3 regions of the Mucilaginibacter defluvii genome follow, and region 2 is predicted to be linked to each of the others. Evidence: riboswitches for the same ligand, from Rfam matches in the RefSeq annotation. Region 2 holds a riboswitch; each other region holds the start of a gene.
What was found. A riboswitch is a leader RNA that binds a small molecule or an ion and turns the genes downstream of it on or off. The one in region 2 is predicted to bind S-adenosylmethionine.
Positions count from the first base shown of each region.

Region 1: linked by a shared signal. The riboswitch ahead of metH (methionine synthase) and the one ahead of ABD960_RS08225 (O-acetylhomoserine aminocarboxypropyltransferase/cysteine synthase family protein) in region 2 are both predicted to bind S-adenosylmethionine.
Region 3: linked by a shared signal. The riboswitch ahead of ABD960_RS10500 (SusC/RagA family TonB-linked outer membrane protein) and the one ahead of ABD960_RS08225 (O-acetylhomoserine aminocarboxypropyltransferase/cysteine synthase family protein) in region 2 are both predicted to bind S-adenosylmethionine.

Region 1 is NZ_BAABJI010000002.1:2,163,812-2,166,080, reverse strand. It holds gene ABD960_RS15840 (S41 family peptidase) at 1-573, shown strand, start outside; SAM riboswitch class I at 614-724, shown strand; gene metH (methionine synthase) at 925-2,269, shown strand, end outside.
Region 2 is NZ_BAABJI010000002.1:454,221-456,489, forward strand. It holds gene ABD960_RS08225 (O-acetylhomoserine aminocarboxypropyltransferase/cysteine synthase family protein) at 1-1,075, opposite strand, end outside; SAM riboswitch class I at 1,299-1,411, opposite strand; gene ABD960_RS08230 (trans-sulfuration enzyme family protein) at 1,514-2,269, opposite strand, start outside.
Region 3 is NZ_BAABJI010000002.1:965,064-967,332, reverse strand. It holds gene porV (type IX secretion system outer membrane channel protein PorV) at 1-293, shown strand, start outside; SAM riboswitch class I at 488-592, shown strand; gene ABD960_RS10500 (SusC/RagA family TonB-linked outer membrane protein) at 902-2,269, shown strand, end outside.

The sequences.
Region 1 (2,269 bases), 1.7 Mb from region 2:
ACCGTAGCCAGATATTACACGCCTTCAGGCAGATCGATACAAAAATCATACAGCCGTGGCGTGGCCAGCTATCGTAATGAACTGGCTGAGCGTATGCGTAAAGGAGAACTTTTTTCGGCGGAAATGAGTTTGAACGATAGCGCTATCAATAAAAAGTCGCCTTACCGTACCAGCAGCGGCAAGCCGGTGTTCAGCGGCGGCGGTATAATGCCCGATATTTTTGTTCCGGCGGATACTGCTCAATCCACACCGGTAATTATAGCGCTTACAGATGTGCAGCTGTTCACATCTTACGTGCTCGATAGGATGCAGCCGCTACTACATGCATATCCCCTGGCTGATAAGTTTGTTAATAGCTACTCACCAACCGATGCAGAACTGAATGATTTTATGCAATATGCATCAGTTGTAACCAGGCGTTTCCCTAAGGAAGAGCTGAAAGCGAGTGCGCCTGCAATAAAAACCTTGCTGAAGGCCTACGCCGCGCGTTTTAAATGGGGCGACAGCGCGTATTTTCATGTGGTTAACAAGGATGACCATGCTTTCAACCAGGCCTTCGCGGCTATCCGCTAAAAACAGTTGCACATTATAAACTTATTGTGCAATTTTGCAACGCTTATGGAGAAAGACGGAGGGATTAGACCCTGCGATGTCTTAGCAACCTGTGCTTACAAGGTGCTACATTCTACTTAACTGCAAACTAAGTGGTTAGGAAAGATAAGCGAAAGTCAGATAACAACGCCCGACTTTTCGAGATAAGCTGTATTTAGATTTGAGCTATTAGACATGAAATTTGAGATGCTTTGCCATTTCGATCTGATGATTAAACAACTCAAGTTTTGATATGGGGTTTTTGATGTAGGTAGATGTCCAATTATGGCATCCTGTCTCATATCTCAAATCTCACATCTCATATCTTAACAAATGGACATTAGAGAAGAACTTAAAAAACGCATACTGGTTATTGACGGGGCAATGGGTACCATGATACAGCGGTACCAGCTTACCGAGGCTGATTTTCGTGGCGAGCGTTTCGCAGCGCATCCGTCGGACTTAAAAGGTAGTAACGACCTGCTTAACCTTACGCGCCCCGATATTATTAAGGCCATACATGTAGAGTACCTGGACGCGGGTGCCGATATTATTGAAACCAACACCTTCAGTACCCAGCGTATATCACTGGCTGACTACCACATGGAGGAGCTGGCTTATGAGATGAGCTATGAAGGCGCACGCCTTGCCCGTGAGGTTGCCGACGAGTATAATAAAAAAACACCTGAAAAGCCTCGCTTTGTGGCAGGCGCAGTCGGACCTACAAACCGCACGGCATCCATATCGCCGGATGTGAATGATCCCGGGTACCGTGCCGTGAGCTTTGACGATCTGGCCGAAGCTTATTATGAGCAGGTGCGTGGATTGGTTGATGGCGGCTCAGACTTGTTACTGGTTGAAACCATATTTGATACCCTGAATGCCAAGGCTGCCCTATTTGCCATCCAGCGTTATGCAGAGGAAAGCGGCAAGCAACTGCCGATCATGATCTCGGGTACCATAACCGATGCTTCGGGCCGTACCCTTTCGGGGCAAACAGTTGAGGCGTTCTGGAATTCTATCCGCCATGCCAATTTGCTGTCGGTAGGTTTGAACTGCGCTTTGGGTGCTAAAGAGATGCGGCCATACCTGGAAGAGCTATCTAACAAGGCTGATGTATATATTTCCGCTTATCCTAACGCAGGCTTACCCAACGAGTTTGGCGCGTATGATGAAACTCCGCACGAAACCGCACACCAGGTTGATGATTTTATAAAAGCCGGACTGGTAAATATAGTCGGCGGCTGCTGCGGCACCACGCCCGATCACATCAGTTGCATTGCCGAGCGGGCAGCAAAATTTCCGCCACGCCAGTTACCGCAGATTGAACCCTATTTGCGCCTGAGTGGCTTGGAGGCGGTAACACTGACCCCCGAAACCAACTTTGTAAACGTAGGTGAGCGTACCAATATAACCGGGTCGCCAAAATTCTCGAAGCTGATATTGGCTGAAGATTACGAGGCTGCCTTAACTGTTGCCCGTCAGCAGGTAGAGGGTGGTGCCCAGGTGATCGACATTAACATGGACGAGGGCATGATCGACTCGGAAGCCGTGATGGTGAAGTTCCTGAATCTCGTAGCTTCTGAACCGGATATTGCCAAGTTGCCCATCATGATCGACTCCTCAAAATGGACAGTGATCGAGGCAGGTTTAAAATGTTTGCAGGGGAAAGGCATCG
Region 2 (2,269 bases):
CCTTTTCGCCCTTAACTTCAAAGGACAAAACGGCTCCGAAGCCATTGCTTAAGTATTTTTTAGCCAGTTCGTGGTAAGGTGAAGATGTAAGGCCCGGATAATTTACTTTGGCAACTAACGGATGCAGCTCAAGCCATTTGGCCAGTTCGAGCGCGTTGTCAACATGGCGTTGCACGCGCAGCGATAGCGTTTCTAAACCTTGGATCAATAACCATGAATTAAATGGTGACTGCGACGGGCCAAAATCACGCAGTCCTTCAACACGGGCGCGAATAATATATTGAATATTACCAAACGGGCCGCCAATGCCGAACACGTCATTAAATATCAAGCCATGATAACCGTCGGACGGTTGGGTGAATTGCGAAAATTTACCATTGCCCCAGTTGTAATTACCGCCATCAACAATAACGCCGCCTATGCTGGTGCCATGCCCGCCAATCCATTTAGTGGCTGATTGTACTACTACATGCGCACCATGCTCCAACGGGCGGAACAGGTAACCGGCAGCGCCAAAGGTATTGTCAACTATTAAAGGCAGATCGTGCTTGTTGGCAACGGCTGCTATTTTTTCAAAATCAGGAATGTTAAATCCCGGGTTACCGATCGTTTCGAGATAGATAGCTTTGGTACCCTCATTAATTAAGGCTTCAATGCTTTCTGCCGAATCATTTTTGGCAAAACGAGCTTCGATACCTAACCTTTTGAATGATACTTTGAACTGATTGTAAGTACCGCCGTATAAAAATGGCGAGGTAACAAAGTTATCGCCCGCTTGCAGAATATTGTTAAGCGCTAAAAACTGTGCTGCCTGGCCCGATGATGTAGCCAAAGCTGCTACACCACCTTCTAATGCCGCGACGCGTTTCTCAAACACATCGGTAGTAGGATTCATCAGGCGGGTATATATGTTACCGAATTCCCTTAAAGCAAATAGGTTGGCGCCATGCTCAGCACTGTTAAATACGTAAGATGTAGTTTGATATAGCGGTACAGCGCGTGAACCTGTAACGGCATCAACTTCCTGACCGGCGTGTAATTGTAATGTTTCGAATTTAAGGTTTGTAGCAGACATGGTTTTTAAGATTTTAATTTTAAAAAAGGTTAATGTTTTTGTTTAGCAACAGGATGTAATAATCCCTAATGGCTACACGCGAATTACAAAAATGAAGTTCAGCGTGCTTAATGGTGTGGCTTAGCAGCAACACATACACATACAGCAATAAGGGTTTAAACCATATTGATTATGCTGTAGTACGTTTTCAGGAATGCTAAATAAATATTTCATTTCGTTTGTTAATTTATATTTCCCGGGGTTATTCTTCCGGGGCAGGAATTGGCACCTTCTTCAGTTGCTGAAGGGTTGCCAGCGGGTAATTGAGCCTGTTCTCTCGCCGCTTCTTTATAAACCAAACCTTTTTGAGGGGTGTTGATCTTAAATATTTGCTACCAAATATTGTTGCAAATGTATGTTAAAAAAACATTTGCCTCCAAATTTAATTTGTTTTTATTGCTAAAAACTTTCTAAAGCCTGTTTCATATCGGCTATCAAATCGTCAATATGCTCTAAGCCGACAGATACCCTGAGTAAATTAAAAGGCGTTTTAGTATCCGGACCTTCCACCAGCGCACGATGCTCTATTAAACTTTCAACCCCGCCTAAACTGGTTGCCTGGGTAAATAAATTCAGGGCGTTAATTACTCTGCCAGCTTCGTTTTGCCCGCCTTTTACCAGGAAAGACAGCATGCCGCCGTACAAACTCATTTGCGTTGATGCCAACTCATGCTGCGGATGCGATACAAGTCCCGGGTACATTACCTGCTCAACTTTTGGATGTCGTTCTAAAAATTCGGCAAGGTGTTGCGCGTTGCTAACATGGCCGCGTACTCTGTAAGGTAAAGTTTTTAAGCTGCGCACTAAATAATAGCAATCTGTGGGCGAGGGGATAGCGCCGCCCATTTCTTGCACCTGGCGGATTTTTTGCCACCAATCATCTTTCTTAGCAGTTATCAGCGCGCCGCCCATTAAATCGCTGTGGCCACCAAAATATTTAGTGCAGGAGTGCATCACCAGGTCGGCGCCCAATATAAGCGGTTGCTGGCATATAGGTGTCGCAAAGGTGTTATCGCACACTACTATTATACCTTTAGCATGAGCTATGCTAACCACTTTTTTTATATCGGTAAGTTTTAACAGCGGGTTTGATGGTGTCTCAATCCAGATAATACCTGTATTTGGTTTGATGTGCTGTTGTAAAACCGTTTCATC
Region 3 (2,269 bases), 510 kb from region 2:
TTATTCCTGAAAATGCAGATGATGATATGAGCTTGCCTTCAGCAATAGGTAAGTCTTTCTCACCAATAAACCTTTCTGTAGGTACAGGTTTAGAATATTGGTATGATAGGGTATTCGCGGTGCGAACCGGTTTCTTTACAGCTCCTTCAAAATACAATTTACAGTATATAACCGCCGGGGCCGGTTTTCGGTACAATGTGTTGCAGTTTGATCTTTCTTATCTCATATCTACCAAGAGTCGTAGTGCAAATGACAATACTCTACGATTATCGCTAATTTATGCGTTTAGATAGTATTTGCACTTCATTGAAAATGGAGGATATAGTTCGTTGGCTAATAACTGTCTGTTTTTAATAGCTGTTGAAAGTCATATTAACAAGTTGACATAATGCATATAAGATAGGAATAGATTTTTAATAATATAATCTATAGAATTAGTAGTGTTTATAATTATTTGTATTACCTTTGCTTTGAAATAGCTGATTGATCATTATCAAGAAAGACGGAGGGAAAGGCCCGATGATGTCTTAGCAACCTTAAATACTTATTAAAGGTGCTAATTCCTGTCTGCCAAAAGCAGAAAAGATAATGCGGCAATAGTGATTGTATATCATATGCTTCTGCGCTTCTCCGGTAACGATGAAGGCTATTTCATAACTCAAAATGTATTATGAAAACACCATTTACAAAAACAGAAATTTACTACGCTGCAAATATTTGCCCTTTTAATTACCTCAACATTACTAACAACACCTGTTGTTGTTGCCGTTAATACTAACGCTGCATTGCAATGTTAGTTCCGTGATATAACGGATTCTGAATATCATTAAATCATTCTTACAATTAGTTTACCTGCCTTTTTGAGCAGGCAGGCAGTTTATTGCTTTATTATTAATAAATCATGTTGAAAATATACAAACAGGCCTTAGCCGCGTTGCTATTGCTTTTTGCTGTGCAATCGGTTGTAGCGCAATCAGTAAAAATAAGCGGAACTATCACGGCCAAGTCAGACGGGTTGCCGCTACCCGGTGTAAGTGTTGCCGTAAAAGGCACTACTACAGGTACACAAACTAATGTTGATGGTAAGTTCATTATCAATGCTAAAGTGAATGACATTATCAGTATCAGCTATGTAGGCTACACTACTAAAGAGGTAAAGGTATCAGCAAATACCACTACGTTGAACATTGTACTTGACGAGGGAGCCAACGCGCTGAATGAGGTAGTGGTAACGGCTTTAAATATATCGAAAGATAAAAAATCATTAGGTTACGCGGTACAAACTGTAAAATCAAATGATATTTCCGAGGCGCGCGAAACAAATTTTGTGAATGCCTTGTCGGGCAAAATAGCTGGTGTGCAGGTAACGGGTAGCCAGGGCGATATGGGATCTTCCAGGATCATCATCCGCGGCGAAACCTCTGTTTCGGGCAATAATCAGCCATTATTTGTCATTGACGGTATCATTGTAGACAACTCTCAGTTCCAGGGCACCAATGGGTCGCGCGATTTTGCGAATGCTATATCCAGTTTTAATTCTGAGGATATTGAATCAGTAAGTGTGCTTAAAGGGCCTAACGCGGCCGCGCTATACGGTTCACGTGCGGCGGCTGGTGTTATCCTGATTAAGACTAAGTCAGGCAAAGGGGTAAAGGGAATAGGGGTGGAGATTAATTCAAACACGGTATTTTCCAGTTTAAAAGTATTTCCCGATTACCAAAACCAGTTTGGGCAGGGCTCCAATGGCAAATTCAGTTATGTTGATGGCAAGGGCGGCGGCGTTAACGACGGAGTTGACGAAAGTTGGGGGCCCGCGTTAGACGGCGCGCTGATACCGCAATTCTATTCAAATGGTGAGGCTGTACCCTTTGTTGCTCACCCTAACAATGTGCGCGATTTTTTCAAAACAGGTGCTACTTTTAATAACGGTGTAGCCTTATCAAGCAGCAGCGACAAGCATAACTTTCGTATATCTTACAACAATCTGCATCAAACAGGGGTAGTGCCTAATTCGTCGCAGGGACGTAACTCGTTTTTGCTGAACGGGAGTTACAAACTGACACCTAAACTTACCATTAACACCACAGCAAGCTACATTAAGGACGATGCCGGTAATTTGCCAGGCGCTTACGGCAGACGTGCAACCAGCACCATGTTGCAGTTTACCTGGTTTGGCCGCCAGGTTGATATAAACCGCTTAAAAAATTATCGTAATGCTGATGGCAGCACTTTTAACTGGAACAACAGCTATTATAGCAACCCATATTTT